2 regions of the Lysinibacillus sp. UBA5994 genome follow, and region 1 is predicted to be linked to the other one. Evidence: riboswitches for the same ligand, from Rfam matches in the RefSeq annotation. Region 1 holds a riboswitch; the other holds the start of a gene.

Region 1 (11,193 bases):
CTTGCTCTAGCGCTACATAATGGAGCTTATATTTCTGAAATCCTTCGTGGAGCAATTCAGTCAGTCGATAATGGCCAATTTGAAGCAGGACGTTCTTTGGGAATGACAAAGACACTGACATTAAGAAGGATTATTCTCCCACAGGCATTCCGTAGAGCATTGCCGCCTTTAGGCAATCAATTTATCATCAGTTTAAAAGATTCTTCGTTAGCCGCATTTATCTCCATGAATGAGCTGTTTAATGTGGCGACAACACTTGGGTCGAATAATTTCGATGAAATGACCTACTTACTCATTGTAGCAGTCTACTATTTATTGCTGGTAGCGTTGATGACATTTGTAGTGAACCGAACTGAACTAAAATTAGCAGTAAGCGACAGATAGGAGCTGAAAAAATTGGACACTAAGGAAATGATTAAAATAAGTCAATTGAATAAATCGTTTGGAGACTTACATGTATTGAAAAATATCGACATGACAGTCTACGAGAGCGATGTTGTTTGTCTAATAGGATCGAGTGGGTCAGGGAAAAGCACCCTCCTTCGCTGCTTGAACTTTTTAGAAAGAAAAGATAATGGCAATATTATAATTGAGGGAAATGAAGTCAATCCACGGACAGATGATCTTAACAAGATTAGAGAAAAGGTTGGGATGGTGTTTCAAAATTTCAACTTATTCCCACATAAAACGGTTTTAGAAAATATTATTGAAGCACCTGTTATGGTAAAGGGTGTAGACAAAGAAAAAGCTATCATCAAAGCAAAACAATTACTGAAAAAAGTAGGTTTGGAGGATAAGTCGGATGTCTATCCTAGTAAACTATCAGGGGGGCAAAAGCAACGGGTGGCGATTGCTAGAGCACTTGCGATGGAACCAGACATTATGCTTTTCGATGAGCCAACATCGGCACTCGATCCTGAGCTTGTGGGAGAGGTTTTAACAACCATGAAAGATTTGGCTGAAGAAGGAATGACTATGGTTGTTGTAACCCATGAAATGGGATTCGCAAAAGAGGTAGCTGATTGGATTGTCTATATGCATGATGGGAGAATTATTGAACGCGGCACACCTGAACAATTTTTCAATCATCCAAAAGAGGAGAGAACACGAGAATTTTTAACTGCAACAATGCTTAAATAAAACTAAAAGGTTCTGAACGGTAATGTTAGGATCTCTTATGGTTTTGCATTAAATATTCGATTACTAGATAAAGCATGTACAGAAAAACTGCACATAGACTCGTTACAGCCAACCTTATCATGAGTAAGTGAAATTTAAATAGCAAAAGGAGAAATTGCAAAGCGCAATTTCTCTTTTTGCTGGAACTGTACTTATTTAATTATAACTCAACTTCGGTAACTTCATTATTACCATTACCGTTGCCATTACCGTTGCCGTTGCCATTGCCATTGCCATTGCCATTGCCATTGCCATTGCCGTTGCCGTTGCCGTTGCCATTACCATTGCCATTGCCCGGCTTTTCAACCAATACGTCAAATGTTAATGTGTGGTCACCATACGTTGCTGTAATTGTCGTAGTACCTTGACCTTTACCTTTTACAGCCCCTGCTTTTACAGTAGCTATTTTATCATTTGCTACTTCGTAGGTTGCAAGAGTAGTAACATCTTTTTCTGTTCTTCTACCCTCAAAAGTAGTTACTTCAGTAATCTTAACCATAACCTCTTTACCTATTCTAGTTTCAACCTGAGCTTGGTCAATTTCTAGTGTTACGATTGGTGTTTCTACAACAGGTGCTTTTACTGTAACATTTACCGTAACTTCATGATCACCATATGAAATAGTAATCGTAGTCGTGCCCTCACCTACAGCAGTTACTAATCCATTTGCTATTGTTGCAACATTTTCATCTCCCACAACATAAGTTGCTTTTGAAGTTACATCTTCCTCTGTTGCTTCACCTTCTGGAGGAGTAGATGTCTCTGTTACCGTAAGTTGTGCAGATTCCCCAGCTGTTAGGTCTAGCTCAGTTGGATTGACAGAAAGTGTTACTTTTGGTTCAACTACATCTTTTTCAAATATTAGTGCTTCACCAACATTCCCAGCAGCGTCTTCAATTTTTACTGATACAGCATTAGTTTCTGTTGTTACTGGGAATGTGAAGCTACCGTCTTGATTTAATTCAAAAGGAACAGGCGCTTGTATTTCGCCATTCACAGTCGCAATATAGGAAGCTTTTAATTTATCATTTAAATTGTAGTTTAAACCATATAAATATAACTCTTCATTGTAGTCGATATACTTATCTGTTACCTTTCCTGTAGCGACACCTTCAGCTACTGAACCAGTAATTTCTGGTTTAGTCGTTTTCACGATAATTGGTCCAACATAATCGGAAACTACCCCTGATGCCGCAAGACCAGTAAAGTCAATAGTATAGAGACCATCTGGAATTGCTGTGGCAGGTTCTGTTCCCCATGGTTTGTATTGCCCAGCGATATTCAGCGTATAAGAGCCTTTTCCTAGCGCAGTACCTGCATGTAGATAACCGATGTAGCCATCACCATATTCTCCACCTTGAGGATTCATAATATCCCATAGCTCGATATAGTTAGTTGTTACATCGCCAGTTAATGTAAATGAAAGTACAGCTGAATCTTTCACGCCATCTCCATTAAAGGAGAGGTCTGTTTCTGTAATCTTTAAATCTTTAATTTCAGTTACTGCCTCACTTCCAAAGTCAGCTGCGAATGGCAATGAAATTTCTGTAGCACCACCGCTGATGTGAATATACCCCAGTATTTCCGAGCCGTTTGGAGCTGTAGCTTGTGAAGCCGTTAATGTAAGATTTAACACTTGCTCACCAACTAGATTAAATGTTGGCTGGTCGACTGTAACAGTTGCATCACCAAATGATTTTGTCACATCAATTGATACATTATAATTACCGCCGTTCCCCTTTATATCTTTTACTAAAACTTGTTTCGTTACGGAAATATTCTGGTCTTTAAGTGATTGTGGACCAAAAGTAACTGTCCCTTTTAAGTTTTCTGAAACAGCTCCTGTTCCATCTAAAATTGCACTATCCAATGCATAGGCAAGAATTTCTGGATGTGCAGCAGCATAAGCATTTACACGACCTGCACCTTGAGAGAACACATCGTATTTTGTTTTATCTAAAACCTTTGCTGTATTAGAAAGCGCCACTTTTATGTCGAACGCATTCCAATCAGGATTTGCTTGTTTAAGTAATGCAACAATACCTGTAATATGCGGTGTTGCCATAGAAGTTCCTGTTTTACGATCATATGCCTCTGCATAATCTGCATTAGGGAAGTCCTTTTTATACATTGGAATCGTTGACATAATGTTTGTTCCAGGTGCACTTACATCTGGTTTAATATCAAAGTTTGGCGTAGATGGGCCACGGGAACTTGAATCGTTTACTTCATCTCCCAGTGTCTTTGTGGAAGTAAATTGACTAAAGCTAACTTTTCCAGTTCCACCGGCTAATGCAGCACGAATTGCATTGCCATCCGTTTGGGACATATCAAATGTTGGTAGAAAAGCAAAAGAATCACCCAGGAATGTACCTGAAATATTAGGTGCATTTGTTCCACCAGCAAAGTTATGAATAATTGTGGCGACTGCTCCATTTGCCTTTGCATTCGCAATTTTATCAACAAATGCGATACTGCCACGAGAGATTAATGCCACTTTACCTTCTACATCGATTCCCTCATAGTCTTTTACTTCTCCGTTTCCAGGAATAGCAACTAGGTCAAATTCTCCTTGAAGCTGTGTTGCTAAATCCCTTCCAAAAGTTGTTCCCATTAATGGGAGCTGTTTTGTTAAGTTGTAGTCACCAACTGTAACATTCACTTCACCGCTATACATTGTTTCTGGATTTGTTGTGTTACCCACAGCAATTCCTAAACGAGCGGTTGCAGGCGTGCCCATTGTTCCTCGATTTGGGCCGGAGTTCCCTGTTGCAATTACTCCGATTGTTCCAGCCATCATTGCATTATTAATAGCAAATGAACCAGCGTCCGTTTCAGAGTTAGCCCCCCCACCAAGAGAAAGGTTGATTATGTCCATTTTTTCTGTTACAGCCGTTTCAATTGCTTTAACAATACCAGATGTAGCCCCACTTCCATATGCACCAAGAACACGGTAAGCATAAAGGTCTACTTTTGGAGCAATTCCTTTAATGCCGAAATTGTTAGCCCCAATTGCTGCAATAGTTCCAGCAACATGAGTACCGTGAGAAGTATAGAACGAGCTTCCCTTTTCATTAAATTCGGGTGTTCCAGCAGGACGCTCAGAAGGCAAGGTTTCCGATGCATCGTCATCTGCCCGAGGCTTTGTGTAAGTTGATGAATTTGGAATGAAGTTTTTCCCACCCTTGTAAATTCCGGCGAACTCAGGGTGATCTGTGTCAATACCAGTATCTAATACTGCTACCTTTATACCTTGTCCTTCAATTCCTTCATTCCAAAGCTGTTCGATGCCGAGGAAAGAAATACTTGTATTCATTTGAGCCTCTAATTGATCTTCCTTAATCAGTTCTGATGATTTCATTGTATTATCTTCAGATGCGTAAACAATTGCATCAGGTTCAATTAATGTTATTCCTTCTATTGAAAGCAGCTTTGGGAGATCATTTGCTTTCACAGTTGCTGCAAAACCGTTTAAAACAGTATCAAATGTGTAGCCTTGAGTCATTTGAACATTTTTAGTAGCTAATTCTTTCTTAACTTGTGCTTGTTGAGATTTTACATTTGATCGAACTTCATTTGCTCGCGCATTAGAGAACTTTTGGCCTTTCAATTGGCTCATTCCTTGCTCTAGTGCCACAGGCTTTTCAGATAAATGTACGATGACTGCAACTTCTTGATTGCCTGATACATTTTGTAAGCTTTCGTGAAGAGTTGGACCATCTTTAGACAAGCTTAGCTGTTCAGCGATAGCCGCCTTTAATTGAAGTATACTTTCACTTTGGCTATCCTGCTTGAATGGCTTCGAATCTTCAGCATTAGCACTCGATAATGGAACCAATAGAAAAAGCACCATAACGAAAGCTATCATACTACTTAAAAACTTCGTAAACTTAAACTTTTTCAAATCTCATTTCTCCCTCCGCTCTTAATTATCACACTTTTCAGTTTAGTGTGATATTTCCAATTTATCACAGGTGAGATAATTCGAATATCGGAATATTGAAAAATCTCAAAATATTGATAATTAGTATTACTTTGTCAAAAACGGATTAATTCTATTTTCCTAGTAATTTAATAAAAAAGTAGAACTTTCAAATGAGTATTGACTTACAGTGATTCATACTTTTTATCATTTAAGAGTTTTATAAAAAATCCATTTGACGTCCTGTATTATTTTTTGTACGATATTGAAGAAAAGAATGCCCGGACTAGAACGGGAGAGGTTCATAGCTGATACCCTCTATAAAAAACTATGGAAACATGACAATATGCCATGTCCATATCGGACGTGGCTTTTTTTATCTGTTTACTTATGTTTTAAATAGAATGATTGGTGATGCCTCTCTTGAAAAGTGTTGGGAAACATTTTACAAGGAGGTTTTTTTATGTCTGGCAGAAGTCATGAAGAAGGATTAAAGGATTTGACCCTATTAGGTAATCAAGGTACAAAGTATTCCTATGATTATGCACCTGAGGTATTAGAGGCAGTGGATAATCTTCATGCTAATCGAGATTATTTTGTTAAGTTTAATTGCCCAGAGTTTACTAGTTTATGTCCGCTTACAAATCAGCCGGATTTTGCAACGATGTACATTTCATATATCCCAGATAAAAAAATTGTTGAAAGTAAATCTCTAAAGTTGTATTTATTCAGTTTTAGAAATCACGGCGATTTCCATGAAGATTGCGTGAATATCATTATGAATGATTTAATTGCATTACTTGATCCAAGATATATAGAGGTTTGGGGGAAATTTACTCCACGTGGGGGTATCTCGATTGATCCATGGTGTAACTATGGGAAGCCAGGAACTAAATACGAAGAAATCGCCAATTATCGTTTAATGAACCACGATCTTAACCCAGAAAAAATTGATAATCGATAAATGAAGCAAGACAGAGGTTTTTAGCTACCCTCTTAAAAAAACTAAGAAGAAAGCAGCACTTTTTCTTAGAGTGCTGTTTTTTCGATATAAGGGAGTCTTTATAGATGAAAAAGGAAAAAGCAATTGTAGTATTTAGTGGAGGTCAGGACAGCACAACTTGTTTGTTCTGGGCAAAAGAACGCTTTGAAGAGATTGAGGCAGTAACTTTCGATTATGGTCAAAGGCATCGTCTTGAAATTGACTGTGCGAAGGTGATAACAGAGGAGCTTGGTATCAAGCATCACATACTTGATATGTCTCTCCTGAATCAACTTGCTCCGAATGCATTGACACGACAAGACATAAAGGTGAAGGACGGAGAAAATGGTGAGCTCCCATCGACTTTTGTGCCTGGCCGCAATCTCCTTTTTCTTTCATTTGCGGGCGTTTTAGCGAGCCAAGTAGGGGCAAAGCATATTGTAACAGGTGTTTGTGAAACTGATTTTAGTGGATATCCGGATTGCCGAGATGTCTTTATTAAATCCTTAAATGTAACGTTAAATTTATCGATGGATGATTCCTTTGTGATTGATACACCCTTGATGTGGCTGAATAAGGCACAAACATGGGAATTAGCTGATCAGCTTGGGGCACTTGAGTTTGTACGGCAAAGAACGTTGACTTGCTATAACGGTGTCATAGCAGATGGATGTGGTGAATGCCCAGCATGTAAATTGCGAAATAAAGGGCTTGATGAGTATTTAAGTTATAGGAAGGAGTCTTAAGGCATGTCAGATTTTAAAATCGTTGAGAGACTCCAGAGAATTGATGTGGATATTCAAAGAAATCAATTGAAATATCATGCAAAGCGTGTTCTCATAAGCAAAGAATTTACCTTCGATGCTGCCCATCATCTACATCATTATGAAGGGAAATGTAAAAATCTACATGGGCATACCTATCGAGCTATATTAGGACTGAGTGGCTACACAGATGAACGTGGTTTGATGATTGATTTCGGCGATATAAAAGAAATATGGAAACATAAAATAGAGATTCATTTGGATCACCGTTATTTAAATGAAACGCTTCCACCCATGAATACGACGGCAGAGAACATTGTTGTTTGGATTTACGAAAAGTTGACTGAGGCCTTGCGTGATGAAGGATATAACGGTGTGCGTGTAGAGTTTATCAGGCTTTATGAGACTCCAACAAGCTATGCAGAAGCTAGACGGGAGTGGATGGAAGTTGAGTAAAGTACCTGTTATCGAGATTTTTGGGCCAACGATTCAAGGAGAGGGTATGGTCGTTGGCCAGAAGACGATGTTTGTAAGAACTGCGGGCTGCGATTATTCCTGTTCTTGGTGTGATTCATCGTTTACGTGGGATGGCAGTGGAAAGCACCTTATTGTCCAAATGACAGCGGAAGAGATTTGGTCTGAGTTGAAACGTTTAGGGGGCAATGGTTTTTCATTTGTCACAATTTCAGGCGGCAATCCTGCACTCAATCCGAATTTAGCAGAGCTTATTGCCATTTTAAAAGAAAATGACATAAAAATCGGGGTAGAAACACAGGGAAGTAGGTGGCAAAAATGGATGTATGAGATTGATGAACTGACAATATCACCAAAGCCACCTAGTTCTGGAATGACCACAGACTACTCGGTGCTCTCTTATATCTTCGAAAAACTTAAAGATCGGAACAGCAATCACCATGTATCCCTCAAAATAGTCGTTTTTAATCAAGAGGATTACGATTATGCTAAACAAATTCACCATCGATATCCAATGATTCCTTTTTATCTTCAAGTCGGTAATGATGATCTCACGGCAACTGATAATTCACAATTAATGATGAATTTATTGGATAAATATCGTGCACTGATTGATAGAGTAATGAAGGATGAGGATTTAAGAGATGTTAAAGTACTGCCACAGTTACATGCCCTTGTGTGGGGAAATAAAAGAGGTGTATAGTGTGCCATTACAAAAATTAAATTTACTTGAGGAGTAATAGTTTGAGAATATTATTTTATTTATTATCTATTGTTATTGCTAATGTGGTAACGGCAGCATTTGCACCATTCCATTTTGGTATGTTTATTGTTCCAATGGGAACGCTTTTAATTGGGGCCACCTTTATTTTTCGGGATCTAGTACAAAATAAATATGGTAGAAAAAAGACGTATTTATTTATTATTACAGCTTTAATTTTATCAGCTGTGGTGTCATTCCTACTAGGTGATACACTTTTAATTGTGGTAGCCTCAGCACTATCATTTGTTGTCGCTGAAACGGCTGATACTGAAATTTATACTCGATTAAAATTACCAATGGCTTGGCGTGTGTTCTACAGTGGTATTGTTGGAGGATTTCTAGATTCTGCAATTTTCGTAGTAATTGGCTTAAGTCCACTTGGTGCCAATATATTGCCATGGGAAGCGGTACCTGCCGCCATTTTGGGGCAAATTATTGTGAAGACGATTATACAAATGATTGGTGCAATTATTTTAAATAAAGTTGGGCCAATGAAAGAAAAATATATTATTCCAGAATAATTATTCCTTATTATGAAGATACGGATCACAAGTAAGCTTTTTAAAAACAGGCCCATTCGCTTTATTCGAATGGGTCTGTTTGATTTATATTCTTTCTAATGTACCTCTTGCATTTTTTATGCTGTTTTCTTTTGTTTAAGGTCTAAATGATAACTAAAGAAAGTTAGTAGACTTGCACCGACGGCAACTATACCACCGACCCATGTGACATTCATCAAATTTCCTTGATGATATACAATGCCGCCTAATGCAGACCCAAAAGCGATGCCTACGTTACTTGCCACTGGCATAAGAGAAGCAGCGAGTCCTTTAGCATCTGGTTTATAAATTTCGGCCAAATCTATTAAATAAAGTTGAGTAGATGTTGTTAAGAGGATGGCCATAAGTGACATTAGTCCGATGTTCGCTAATCCTAAAATAAAATGGTTTGTTGTCCAAAATAAGCTTGTCAATACAATAGCTTGTGCGAGAAAGACAAACCGAAGTCGGCCGATGGCATTGTGAGTGGCAATTTTACCGGCAAGAATGTTGCTGAAAATTGAAAGAAAGCCGTAGCCGAATAAGATTAAACTTATAGAATTATTTGGTGCACCCATTCCCTTTAAAATAGGAACAAGGTACGTAAAGACTGCATAGGTTGCACCAAAACCGAGAGCAGGAATGAAAAAGGCAATTAAAATTCGAGGCTGAATCATTAAAGAAAATTGATCCCGTATTGAGCTTCGTACTTGGCTGAGTCGAGTAGGTAAGACGAAAAAAGATGCCGCAAACGCCAACCCTCCGAGAAGAGTGGTTAACATAAAAGTGGCATTCCAGCCGTACCATTCAGCGATTACAATTCCAATGGGTACTCCAACTACATTGGCCAGTGTAAAACCACCGAAAACAAATGATATAGCAAGGCCGCGTTTATTAATCGGCATGGTTTCGCTTGCAACAATCATGGCTAGAGAGATCAATACACCTGTTACAATCGCGGTCATAACCCGAAGTATAAGGAGCATAATATAGCTCGTTGAAATTACACACAGAGCATTTAAGGCAATGAAGGAACCTATCAAAAACAACATCCATTTACGCTTTGGAAAATGGCTTGTTGCTGACATCACGAGTGGTGTAGCGATGGCAAATGTGATAGCGAACGCAGAAACGAGTGTGCCTGCTTTTGCATTTGTCATATGAAGGCTTGAAGAAATATCAGTTAAGATCCCGACAATAACAAATTCGCTTGTCCCAAGAACAAATGTTAATAATGCAAGTGTTAAGATAAGTAACCAATGTCGCTTGGATAACTGTGTATGATGCATAAATACCTCTTTCTTTGAAGAATGTAACTGTGCTACTTAGTAGACACACAATTTAAACATCATATCATAAAATGCATTTATGAGAAATTAGATTGGTTTCCTGTAAATATCAGTGTTTGTTTCCAACTTTCTACCTCTAAAGAAGGATTTTGTAAATATTACTCGAATTTTTTAATTGGAAGATTAACTTTGCAATTTTATCAATTTGATATCTATACATAATAAGGGGATAAGGGGGATTCACATGATTCAATTCCTTCAGATGGGAGCAAATACAGTTATAAGTTCCCAAAAAGGTAGTGTTACTATTAGCTACGAAATGTCTAATTCGATCGATATTTCGTTAACTACATTCCTTTTAACGGATGTAAACAAGGTACAAGGAGATAGCGGCATTATATTTTATAATCAACCAACTAGCTTATCTGGTGCAGCTACCCTGATACCATCTGAGAATGTAGGGAATATAAAAATACATAAAATGAATTTTGACATGAGTAAAATCCCTGAAGGTATTACTAAAATAGCTATAACACTTACAGAAGATAATAGCCGAGGTTTTTCAAATGTGAAAAATTTAAAGGCAGAAATACGTACTGATAACAATATTATCAATTTAGCACCAGCTAATTTTGCAAATGAAAATGGAATCGTAGTATTAGAATTATATCTAAGAAATAGTCAGACAAAGGTGAGATCTATTTGGCGGGGATTTGATTCTGGGTTAGAGGGGTTATGTAAAAATTACGGTGTTGAGGTTGAACCTGAAGAACAAAACAAGCTTTCTGAATCAACAACTATAACAAAACAAATGCTGATAGAACCTGATCAATCATTAAATGTTCCAGAAAGTACAAATAGAAAAAACATGTTGTCACCGATAAATCTTGAAAAGGTAAAGGGGAATGTCAGTCTCACCAAAGGTCAAAAGCCAGTTATCATTGATAAAACGCCTGAAATTACTGCTACGGTATCATGGCAAACTGGTACTGACTACGATATATATGCTTTAGTCTATACAAAGGATGGTCAGCAGATCGATGTAGCTATGTTTGGGGCGAAAAATACACCTCCACTTAGGAGTTTTCACAACGGGGTAGTCGAACACATGGGGGATGTTGGGAGAGATGCTGGTTCAACAAAAACTGAAGTAATCAAATTGAGATTAAATAATAATGTTTTAGCTGTTGTTCCTGTGGTTTATTCCGCCCAATCAAATGGCACAGGCTCATTCTACAGATATAAGGTGTCTATGAGTATAGATAATCATAATGGAACCTC
Region 2 (11,193 bases), on a different contig from region 1:
AACTCTTTCATAATTGCGCGGGCAAGCATTTAGGATTTTTAACTGCATGTTTAGCAAATGGCTATGATGTCAAGCAATATTGTCATCCAGAACATCCACTGCAACAGATGATAAAAAAATATATTGCTTATTTAAGTGAATATGAAATAGAGAGAATTCGTACAGGGATTGATGGCTGTGGTGCGCCTGTCTTTGCGATTCCGCTAAAAAACATGGCCATTGCCTATTTAAAGTTAGCACGACCAGAATTGATTGATGATGAACTAATTCGTGAAGCAGTAATAAAACTTACAGCAGTAATGAATCAAGAGAGTCATATCATTGCAGCGCAAAACTTTATTTGTACAGCATTATTAAAGGACCCTAATATTGTGGCGAAGGGCGGAGCACAGGGTGTATACTGTTTTGCTCTAAGAAATGAAGGAGTAAGTTTTGCCTTGAAAATTATGAATGGCTCCGAAAGTCCGTGGCCCAATGTAATTGCTTCTGTATTGGAACAAATGCAGTATACAAATCAAGAAACAATTGAGCGTATTAAAGCATTGTCTCCTGCATTTGTGCGTAATGATGCAGGGGTAGAGGTAGGAGAAATTGTATCTACAATTAAAATTGTATAGAGGTGAAGGCACTTGCATGTTTTGGCAATAGATGGCGGTGGGACGAAAACGATTGCAACAATCTCAACATGTCATGGGCAAATTATGGCGCTAGCAGAAACAGGCAAAAGTAATCCCACATCCATGAGCTTCGAGCATTTTACAGAGACGATAACAGAATTAATAAATAATTTAAAAAGACAACAGCCTCACGAATTTCAACACATTACAAAGTGCCATGCTGGCCTGTCTGGTGTAACAGAAAATAATAATGAGAAAATTACCTATGCATTATTAACCTCGCTTTTACCGAAAGACTGTCAACTATCACTATCGAATGATGGAATGAACGCGCTGTATGCGGGAACCTTGGGGCAGCCAGGCATTGTTCAAATTTCTGGTACGGGTGCGATTACACTTAGTATAGATGCATCTGGAAGAATTGAGCGTACAGCAGGATGGGGTTATATTTTTGATGATGAGGGCAGTGGCTATGATATTGGCATTCGCACATTAAAAGCGGTATTTAAAGCATTCGACAAAAGAGGTCCTGAAACGCTTCTAACAGCAGCAGTATTAGAATATTTTCGATTACAATCCGTTCCGCAGATAATTGAAGTGGTATATGGCGAAGGACATCCGCGGGATACCATATCACCTTTAAGTAAGGTTGCAATTGAATGCGCTAAATGTGGTGATGGAGAAGCCAATACAATTATTGATCAAGTGTGCCATGTTTTTTATCAAAGTATAAACGCTTGTTACAAAAAAAACCCGTTTGCACATAAGCAAGTCAAAGTAGTGCTAGCTGGTGGCGTTTTTAATGAATTGGAGCTATTTACTAAAAAATTAATCGCTATTGATAAAAAGAATAGTAATCAATATGACTTCGTGGGTGCTTATAGCTTACCGGTAGGTGGTGCCGCTTTAGCTGCTTTAAGATTACCATATAATGAGGCAAAGCTATTTATCGATCAATATAATGCAAGTATGAATAAGTTTTTAACGAATTAATCCCCCCTTAACTTAGCAAGTAGAGAATAGCATATACATGTCTCTACTTGCATTTTGTCAGTCTCCTACTTTAAACATATACCCCTTATATGAATGATGAATGATCATGACGATTCCGATAAGCATAAAATTGGATAATAACGAACTTCCACCATAGCTTAAAAAGGGTAGGGTGACACCTGTGACAGGTAAAAGCCCAATGGTCATGCCGATATTTTGAGTAATTTGAAAGGCTAGTAAGCTTGAAATACCTGCCCCCATTAAAGTCATAAAGGGGTCTCGCGCTACTACCGTAATAACGACAATACGATAGATAACAAAAAAAAGTAGCGCGATTACAAATGCTCCTCCAATAAAACCTAGCTCTTCTGCAATAGCAGAGAATATAAAATCGGTATGTTTTTCTGGTACATAGACATTGTTATGTAGATAGCCCTTGCCCACAAATTCTCCTGACCCGATAGCCATAAAGCCTTGGCGTACTTGAAAAGAAGAATCTGTATATTCATAAGGCTGAAGCCATCCATAAATTCTAGAAATCTGATGTCCTGATAGAGCACCTAAAACCTTCTCTGTAAAAAATTCATTAAATCTGACATAGAGCACTACCAGCGTACTGATGATAACTAGAGGAACAGCCGTAAATACGACAAGAAGCTTTCTATGAATACCTGAAAAGAAAATCATCGGTAAAATCATTGCCATATACAACATGACCATACCTGTATCGGGTTGTCTATAAACGAGTAGCGTAGGAGGAAGGACAATTAGCCCGATTTTTATAAGTAACCAAAAATCTGCTAGATAGGAGGGGCGGACATTTTTCTCTTGATGAGCAATAATGACCTTACTCACAACTATTAAAAAAGCGAACTTTAAAAATTCCGAGGGTTGGAGAGAACCTAAAAACGGGATTTGATACCATGATTTTGCCTGATTGATCGTTCGAGCAATGCTTTCAGGAGCAACAATAAGACCAGCCGTTAAAGCAACTATTAGGAAGTAAAATGGCCATCCAATCTTCTTCAACTGCTCAATATCAAGCAAGGATATTCCAAGCATGATGGTTAATCCGATGACATAAAATAAAAACTGTTTGATAATAAAGGAGCTTGAATACTGTTCAAAATTTACACTACTAGAATGGACAAAAAGGCAACTAATAGCGCCGAGTAAAAGAAGACTTATTACTAAACTCCAATCTAACTTCTTGAATTGCGTCAAATGTAACACCTCCATTCTCTAGTATGAACGCTTACAATGTATGGAAGGTTGCGAATGTTTTTCTAAAAATAGTATGAATAAGTAGCAATAATCTGGCTAATTTAGCGAGTTAAATTACCTAAATAAAACTAAATGATGGGTATAAATTCTTAATATTTCGATTAAAATTTACAAAAATATAACACTGGCTTTATATCTCTATACTATCATTATTGGTAAGAGTTGGAGGAGGAGCCAAGGATCATGCATTTTTTCCGTTTCATTAAGGTGAAGGACAAGTTACTTGTACTCATGATTGTTTGTGTATTATCGAATGTATTGCTAGGTGTATTCAGTGTAGATTATTTAAGGAAAATGTCGTGGCATGCAAGTGAGAGTTACACACAGGGACTGGTCCCAATTGGATGGCTAAATGAGCTAGAAGAATCACAGCGTCGATTAGATTTTATAGTAGATTCGAAGGGTGACGATAAAGAAATGACAGCCATTTTACAAAACATGGCGCAGCCTTTAGATCATCTAGATAGCCAAGAAATTGACAAGAAGATGAGTCATCAAATTAAGAAGTATAAGTCATTGCTTAAGAAGCAGGAAGAAGCCATTGAGAACTTTAAGCAATTGAACCATGGTGAGCTAGATCAGTTTTATGTGCAAACATTTTTACCAATTAGTCAGGAGAGTCATGCATTATTAGAAGACACGCAAAATTATTTGGTTCAACGAGCAAAAGACCAACAGCAGGCTTATCAAAAAGATGTACAATTTGGCTACTGGTTACTAGGTGGCGTATGCTTAGCGGTTGTCTTGCTTGTTATCCTTATCGGCTTTATTGCAACGAAGGCAGTCAATGTGCCAACCCGTCAACTAAAGTCATTATTAAAACGAGCAGAACAAGGTGATTTCACTGCCAGTGCAAGTTATGTAGCTCATGATGAGCTTGGTGAAGTAGTTCTGTCATACAATCAAATGGTAACAGAGGTGAAACGACTACTCCATACTGTCACAGACAGTGCTTATGAAGTAGAAGAAATGACAGGGAAATTGCAGAAATCCTCTGAGCAATCATCAACAACGACATTAAAAATAGCGAAGGATGTACAATCTATTTCAGAGTCAACGTCTGCTTCTTCTAGTAAATTAGCTTCGAATACTGCTTCCTTAGAGGAGGTTTTAAATGATGTACAGGTTATTTTAGAAAAGGTTCAGGTTGTAGAAAGTTTTGCACAAAAAACGGCCAGAGATGCAGAAAGCGGAACTGAAATTGTACAGGCTAATTTAACACAAATGCAAGCTATTAAGCAGGCGGTTGAAAAATCTAATACAGCTATCTTTAATTTAGTAGAGCGGGCTGCATCGATTGATCAAATGATTGAGGTAATAGAAAGAATAACAGCGCAAACTAATTTACTGGCTTTAAACGCTTCAATTGAAGCCGCTAGAGCAGGAGAGCATGGTAAAGGCTTTGCAGTAGTGGCTAATGAGGTTCGTAAGCTTGCAGAGCAAACTGTTCAATCGACACAAACGATTACATCCATTGTACAGAACATCCATTTAGATTCGAGTTATGCGGTACAAATGATGGAAGGGGTTTTAGTAGCGACTGAAAAAGGTGTAGCTGTTACAGGACAAACTGCGTCAAGTTTTGATCAAATTTTAGAAAAAGTACATACTATTAAGCCATATATTATGGAAGTATCTACTACGGTTCAAGAGATTGCCAATCACACGAAGAAGGTAAGTGAAGATGCGGGTATGCTGACAGCCTTATCCGATACGAATGCCGTGTCTACTAAGCATGTTGCTACGTTAACAGCTGATCAATTAACAGCTCAGCAACAGTTCCATAATTATATTAAGGAATTGCGCAAAGTATCAAAAGTTTTGCAAATAGCTGTCAAACGTTTTTCGATATAATTTAATATTAAAGAATAATATTCAAAAAGGGTCTTATTTGCAAAAATAGCAAAGAAGATTCTTTTTTTTGCATGGTTACAAAACTAGCTTATGAAAGTGTAAATAATTTGTGTTTTTGAGATGTACAAATGTGTTTTGTATATTTTTGTAGCACAATATTTTTCATGTTCTCATATACTGTGAATAAGGGATTGTATGTTCTTTGTATGGAATATTATTAATATAATTGTTGTATTTTCAAAACGAACACATTATAATGAATTTCATTGAAAGTGTTATTAAATCAATGTTTATTAATGTATTTTTGTACTTTCAGAAAGTACAATTGTTCACATGTGGAGGTTTTGGGAAATGAAAAAGATTATTGTTACTGGAGCACTTGGTCAAATTGGTTCTGAGCTAGTAGAAAAACTTCGTGGTATTTATGGAGAGGACAATATACTTGCTACAGACATTAGAAAGCTTGAACATACTAAGGGCCCATTTGAAATATTGGACGTGACAGATGGACAAAGAATGCATGATTTAGCAAAGGACTTCGGTGCAGATACGATGATGCATTTAGCAGCATTATTATCAGCTACAGCAGAGAGAAATCCATTGTTAGCTTGGAATTTAAATATGGGTGGATTAATGAATGCGTTAGAAGTTTCACGTGAGTTAAATATGCAATTTTTCACGCCAAGCTCGATTGGTGCGTTTGGTCCGTCTACACCAAAGGAAGATACACCACAGGATACTTTGCAAAGACCAACAACTATGTATGGGGTAAATAAGGTAGCGGGTGAGTTATTATGCGATTATTACTTCAATCGTTTTGGTGTTGATACACGTGGAGTACGCTTCCCAGGGCTAATTTCTTATGTAACACCTCCTGGTGGTGGTACAACAGATTATGCAGTAGAAATTTTTTATGAAGCCATCGAACAAGGCAAATATACATCGTATATTCAGGAAGGTACATTTATGGATATGATGTACATGCCAGATGCCTTACAAGCTATTGTAGATTTAATGGAAGCAGACGGTAGTAAACTTGTTCATCGCAATGCTTTTAATATTACAGCCATGAGCTTCGAACCTTCGCAAATCGCGGCTGAAATCAAGAAACACTTACCAAATTTCACAATGAGCTATCAGGTAGATCCTGTTCGTCAAGCCATTGCAGATAGCTGGCCAAACTCTTTAAATATTGAAGCGGCTCAAAAAGAATGGGGCTTCAAAGCAGAATATGATTTAGCTAAAATGACGGTAGATATGTTAGAAAAATTGAAAATTAAACTGCATAAAAAAGCAATTTCATAATAGGTAGGCAACGGGTGAAGACTAGACTTCATCCGTTTTTTTATATATAAAAGAAAATTATTGGAATATATAGATTAAATTATGAAATTAAAATATAATAATATTCGGAATATTAATAGTATTCAGTTAAATTAATGCTATGATAATTTCACAAGGGGAAATTCACAAATGAAGGGATGATGGGTTTTATGATGCAAGCACCATTAGTTTTAACTAGTTTTTTTAAACGAGCAGAGAGCTATTTTGCAAGAAAATCAATTATTTCACGGACAAGCCCACACAAAATACATCGTTTAACATATGGGCAGTGGGCAAAAAGAACGCGTCGTTTAGCAGATGCCCTTACGAAGCTTGGGATGACAAGAGGAACAAAAGTCGGCTCCTTTGCGTGGAATCAGCATCGACATTTAGAAGCTTATTTTGCTGTGCCTTGCTCAGGGGCAATCTTACACATGGTAAATATTCGTTTATCAGAAGAGCATTTGATCTATATTATTAATCATGCAGAAGATGAGATTTTAATGGTCGATGTAGATTTATTACCGATCATTGAAAATATTGCGCCAAAACTTGAGACAGTGAAACACTATATCATTATGACGGATGAACCAGCTTTGCCAAAGACTACATTACAAAATGTTTTATCCTATGAGGACATATTAGCTACTGCTGATGAAGAATTTCAATTTCCAGAGGATATTGATGAAGAAGCACCTGCCGGTATGTGCTATACAAGCGCCACAACAGGGAATCCAAAGGGGGTTGTCTATTCCCATCGGGGTTTAGTACTACACAGTATCATGCTGAGTATGTCTGACTCTATGGGAATTGCGGAAAGAGATGTCGTGATGCCGATTGTACCCATGTTTCATGCAAATGCATGGGGCTTGCCTTTTGCTAGTGTCAATGTGGGTGCTACACAAGTTCTACCAGGTCCGCAATTCACTTCAGCATTAATAATGGATTTAATCGAACAAGAAAAGGTTACATTAACTGCTGGTGTTCCAACCATTTGGATAGGTGCCTTACAGGAGCAGGAAAAGAAAGAACGAGATATTAGTTCTTTAAGAGCGATATGCTGTGGTGGATCGGCTTCACCAACTCGACTCATTCGGACATTTGAAGAAAAATATGGTATTCCTTATATTGTTGTCTATGGCATGACGGAAACTACACCAATCGTGGCATTGTCTAATTATATGTCATGGATGGAAGATTGGCCGATTGAAAAACGTATTGAAGCTCGAGCGATGCAAGGGATGACAATGGCAGGTATCGAATCTAGTATTATTAATGAGGCGGGTGAGGTACCTTGGGATGGCGAAACAATGGGGGAATTACGTTTAAAAGGCCCATGGATTTCCAACGAATACTATCGTGATGAGCGAACAGCAGATGCCTATCGAGATGGTTGGTTATATACTGGTGATATTGCTGTACGAACAGCAGATGGCTTTATTAAAATTACGGACCGTACGAAGGATCTTATTAAATCAGGTGGGGAATGGATTTCCTCTGTTGATTTGGAAAATGCGCTGATGACTCATGATGCCGTTTTAGAAGCGGCTGTCATTGCCATGCCCCATGCTAAATGGCAGGAGCGTCCATTAGCTTGTGTTGTATTGAAAGAGGGACAATCAGTAACTGAACCAGAGCTTCTTGCTTTTTTAGAAAATCAATTTGCCAAATGGTGGGTACCAGATGCAGTTGTCTTTCTAGAAGAAATTCCAAAGACATCTGTCGGAAAATTCCTGAAAGCGAAGCTGCGAGATAATGTAGCAGAAATTTCTCCTAAATCATTGGTATAGGTAAAAGAGCGATTTCCGTAAATGGAAGTCGCTCTTTTTTGAGTTATTTAGTTAGCATGTGGAAGACTTGTTCAACGTCTTTATCGCCACGACCAGAAATATTAATAATAATGCTTTCCTCAAATGATAAAGTTGGTGCTAATTTTAGAGCATGTGCGACTGCATGTGAGCTTTCAAGGGCAGGAATAATACCTTCAACCTTAGAAAGTACTTGGAAGGCATCTAAAACTTCTTCATTTGTCACGGTCACATACTCAGCACGACCGATTGTTTTCAAATGGCTATGCTCAGGCCCCGCACCTGGATAATCTAAACCAGCTGCTATTGAATAGGTAGGGAGTGGGTTACCTTCTGCGTCCTGAAGTACTAAACATTTGAAGCCGTGTAGCTCTCCTGGTGTTCCTTCGTTTAAGGTAGCAGCTTTGTCTGGCTCTATTCCAATAAGACGAACATCTTCGTCTGCAATATAATCAGCAAATGCCCCAATGGCATTACTACCGCCTCCTACACAGGCAAGAACAGCTGTCGGCAGCTTTCCTTCCTTTTCTAAAATCTGTTCACGACTTTCGCGGCTAATCACTGATTGAAAATGTTTAACCATTGATGGGAAGGGATGTGGTCCAACTGCTGAGCCTAATAAATAGAAGGTTGTTTCATAGTTTTCTACTAAATCAGCGAATGCCTCATCTACTGCATCCTTTAAGCGGCCTTGCCCTTTATCGACAGCTACAACTTTCGCTCCGAGAAGTTCCATGCGAAATACGTTCAATGCCTGGCGTTTTGTATCTTCCAAGCCCATATAAACCGTGCAATCCATTCCAAACATGGCACACGCTGTAGCTGTTGCTACACCATGTTGACCTGCCCCTGTTTCGGCAATCACGCGATTTGCTCCCATACGTTTAGCTAGTAAGATTTGTCCTAATACATTATTGATTTTATGGGAGCCTGTGTGGTTAAGGTCTTCACGTTTTAAATAGATTTTTGCGCCACCTAATTGCTTTGTTAAATTCTCTGCAAAATAAAGAGGGGATTTACGACCGACATATTCACGGAAATAGTAATCTAATTCTTGCTTAAAATCATCATCCTCTTTATACTTTTGAAAATTCTCATCTAGTCTATTTAAAACATTTTGAAGCTCCTTTGGAACAAAGCTTCCACCAAATTCACCGAAATATCCCTTTTTTTCTACTACTGTACTCATCTTAACTCGACTCCTCTATGCTAATTTTTCCAAAAAAAAAGCCACTCCAATCCCTCATAAAAAGGACGAGTAACCGTGGTGCCACCTTCATTCGCAATTTTTGCGCGCTTTCCTGCTCCGGTAACGGGGAGCGAAACGGCCTTACATTTGATAAGGCTGCTCTGAAGTCCATTCACAAGTCTGTACTACTGGTTTGCACCAACCACCAGCTCTCTAAAAGTAACAATGCTTGCTACTACTCTTCTTCCTTGCATTTATTAGAAAGAATTGTAGAGTATTTTCAGAATAGTGTCAAGAAAAAAGACGAATCTAAAAAGATCCGTCAGTTAAATCAAATTTTTAAAGTGAAGGCGTTTGTTTAATACATACATAATCGGTGCACCTACAGCTAATACAACAAATTCACCCGCCGCGACTGTTAGCCAAGTCCAGAAAAATGGCAACTCTAAAGCCAAGTTCAGCTCAAAGGCAATGATAAACATAGTACATGTAAAGAGCAATGTATTAATAATTAAACGTGCCCAAATATTTTTGACAAATTTACAGATTAAAATAAACAGGCCAAGTGTAATCATTGAATGACCTACACCAAAAACTAAATCGTAAATGCCAAGTGGTGAAAAGAGATTAGAGATCAATACACCAATAATAATCCCTACGGCAAAGCGTGGATTAAAGGCCACTAAATGGTTAAACATCTCAGATACTCGGAACTGTACCTCTGTAAAACCAAATGGGGCAACAAGCATGGTTACAGCTATATAGAGAGCCGCAATGATACCACTTGCTGCTAAAAATTTTATCTTCATATTCATTTCTCCTTAGTTTTTTTTCGTGGGATGGTTACGAACCACGGTGCTTTCACACAAGTAAATATTCTATTATAGATATCTAGTAGAAGTCAAATGTCAGACTTTGTCTATAATGTCCTATCGTCGCAAAATTGTCATAAATATTTTTTACTATGTTGAAAAAAGAAATCGATTAACTAAAACAGCGTAGTTTAGCGGTTTAAAGCGCCAAATTGAATGAAAAACTAAAATATTTTGTCACTTTTAAAAGTCAGAACATTCATAATGTTGTTGACGGAGCTCGATAATAACGATAATATAGCGATACATTCACACTTTGTTTGGATAAAGTGCGATAGATATTCGAGAATATAATCGGGGGGATTATTTGTGAAAAGCAATGTAAAGAAGTTGTCATTCCTTCTTTTTGGATTAGTGTTGCTTCTTGCTGCTTGTGGTAGCGGTGGCTCAGGTACAGCAGATTCAAAAGGAAATGAAAAAAACAATGCAAGTGAGAGCGGAAATGCAGATGATAAAACATATAAAATCGGGATTACTCAAATTGTTGAGCATCCATCGTTAAACGCAGCAACGGAAGGCTTTAAAAAAGCAATTGAAGATGCTGGTTTAAAAGTTGACTACGATCCACAAATTGCACAGGGAGATAATAGCCTTAACACAACAATTGCTAACAATCTAGTAAGTGCAAACGTAGATTTAATTTTTGCAAACTCTACACCTTCTGCACAAGCCGCTGCAACAGCAACAAGTGATATTCCAATTATTTTTACATCTGTTACAGATGCTGTTGGTGCACAGCTAATTGACTCAATGGAGAAGCCAGGGAAAAATATTACAGGCACAATCGATTTACATCCAGAAACGATTTCTAAAACTGTAGCATTCCTAAAAGAACTTGGTGCGAAAAAAGTAGGGATGGTCTACAATGCGGGTGAGCAAAACTCAGTTGCACAAGTTTCAGAAGTGAAAAAGGTTATGGACGAACAAGGTTTAGCGGTGGTAGAAGCATCAGCATCTACTTCAGCGGATGTAAAACAAGCGACAGAGTCTCTAATTGGTAAAGTAGACGCTTTCTATATTATTACTGATAACACAGTTGTTTCTGCATTAGAATCGGTAATTGATGTTGCCAATACTAATAAATTACCATTAATTGTAGGAGAACTAGATTCTGTAGCACGTGGCGGTTTAGCAGCTTATGGTTTTGAATATTTCGATATCGGTTATGAAGCAGGTCAAATGGCTGTGAAAATTTTAAAAGGTGAAGCTACACCTGCCGATACACCAGCACAATACCCACAAAATCTGAAATT

The links. A riboswitch is a leader RNA that binds a small molecule or an ion and turns the genes downstream of it on or off. The one in region 1 is predicted to bind preQ1.
Region 2: another riboswitch for preQ1. It lies ahead of B3D98_RS10940 (QueT transporter family protein); the one in region 1 lies ahead of queF (preQ(1) synthase).

What each region holds. Positions count from the first base shown of each region.
Region 1 is NZ_DJAU01000038.1:53,267-64,459, forward strand. Features, by position in the region: gene B3D98_RS12770 (amino acid ABC transporter permease) at 1-384, shown strand, start outside; gene B3D98_RS12775 (amino acid ABC transporter ATP-binding protein) at 412-1,140, shown strand; gene B3D98_RS12780 (S8 family serine peptidase) at 1,340-5,083, opposite strand; PreQ1 riboswitch class I at 5,393-5,439, shown strand; gene queF (preQ(1) synthase) at 5,565-6,065, shown strand; gene queC (7-cyano-7-deazaguanine synthase QueC) at 6,170-6,829, shown strand; gene queD (6-carboxytetrahydropterin synthase QueD) at 6,833-7,303, shown strand; gene queE (7-carboxy-7-deazaguanine synthase QueE) at 7,296-8,024, shown strand; gene B3D98_RS12805 (VUT family protein) at 8,066-8,605, shown strand; gene B3D98_RS12810 (MFS transporter) at 8,722-9,912, opposite strand; gene B3D98_RS12815 (TerD family protein) at 10,157-11,193, shown strand, end outside.
Region 2 is NZ_DJAU01000031.1:31,901-43,093, reverse strand. Features, by position in the region: gene B3D98_RS10975 (asparaginase) at 1-617, shown strand, start outside; gene B3D98_RS10970 (N-acetylglucosamine kinase) at 630-1,610, shown strand; gene B3D98_RS10965 (FtsW/RodA/SpoVE family cell cycle protein) at 1,668-2,843, opposite strand; gene B3D98_RS10960 (methyl-accepting chemotaxis protein) at 3,078-4,748, shown strand; gene B3D98_RS10955 (L-threonine 3-dehydrogenase) at 5,100-6,053, shown strand; gene B3D98_RS10950 (long-chain fatty acid--CoA ligase) at 6,242-7,861, shown strand; gene trpB (tryptophan synthase subunit beta) at 7,905-9,068, opposite strand; T-box leader at 9,127-9,326, opposite strand; gene B3D98_RS10940 (QueT transporter family protein) at 9,395-9,877, opposite strand; PreQ1 riboswitch class I at 9,884-9,928, opposite strand; gene B3D98_RS10935 (ABC transporter substrate-binding protein) at 10,250-11,193, shown strand, end outside.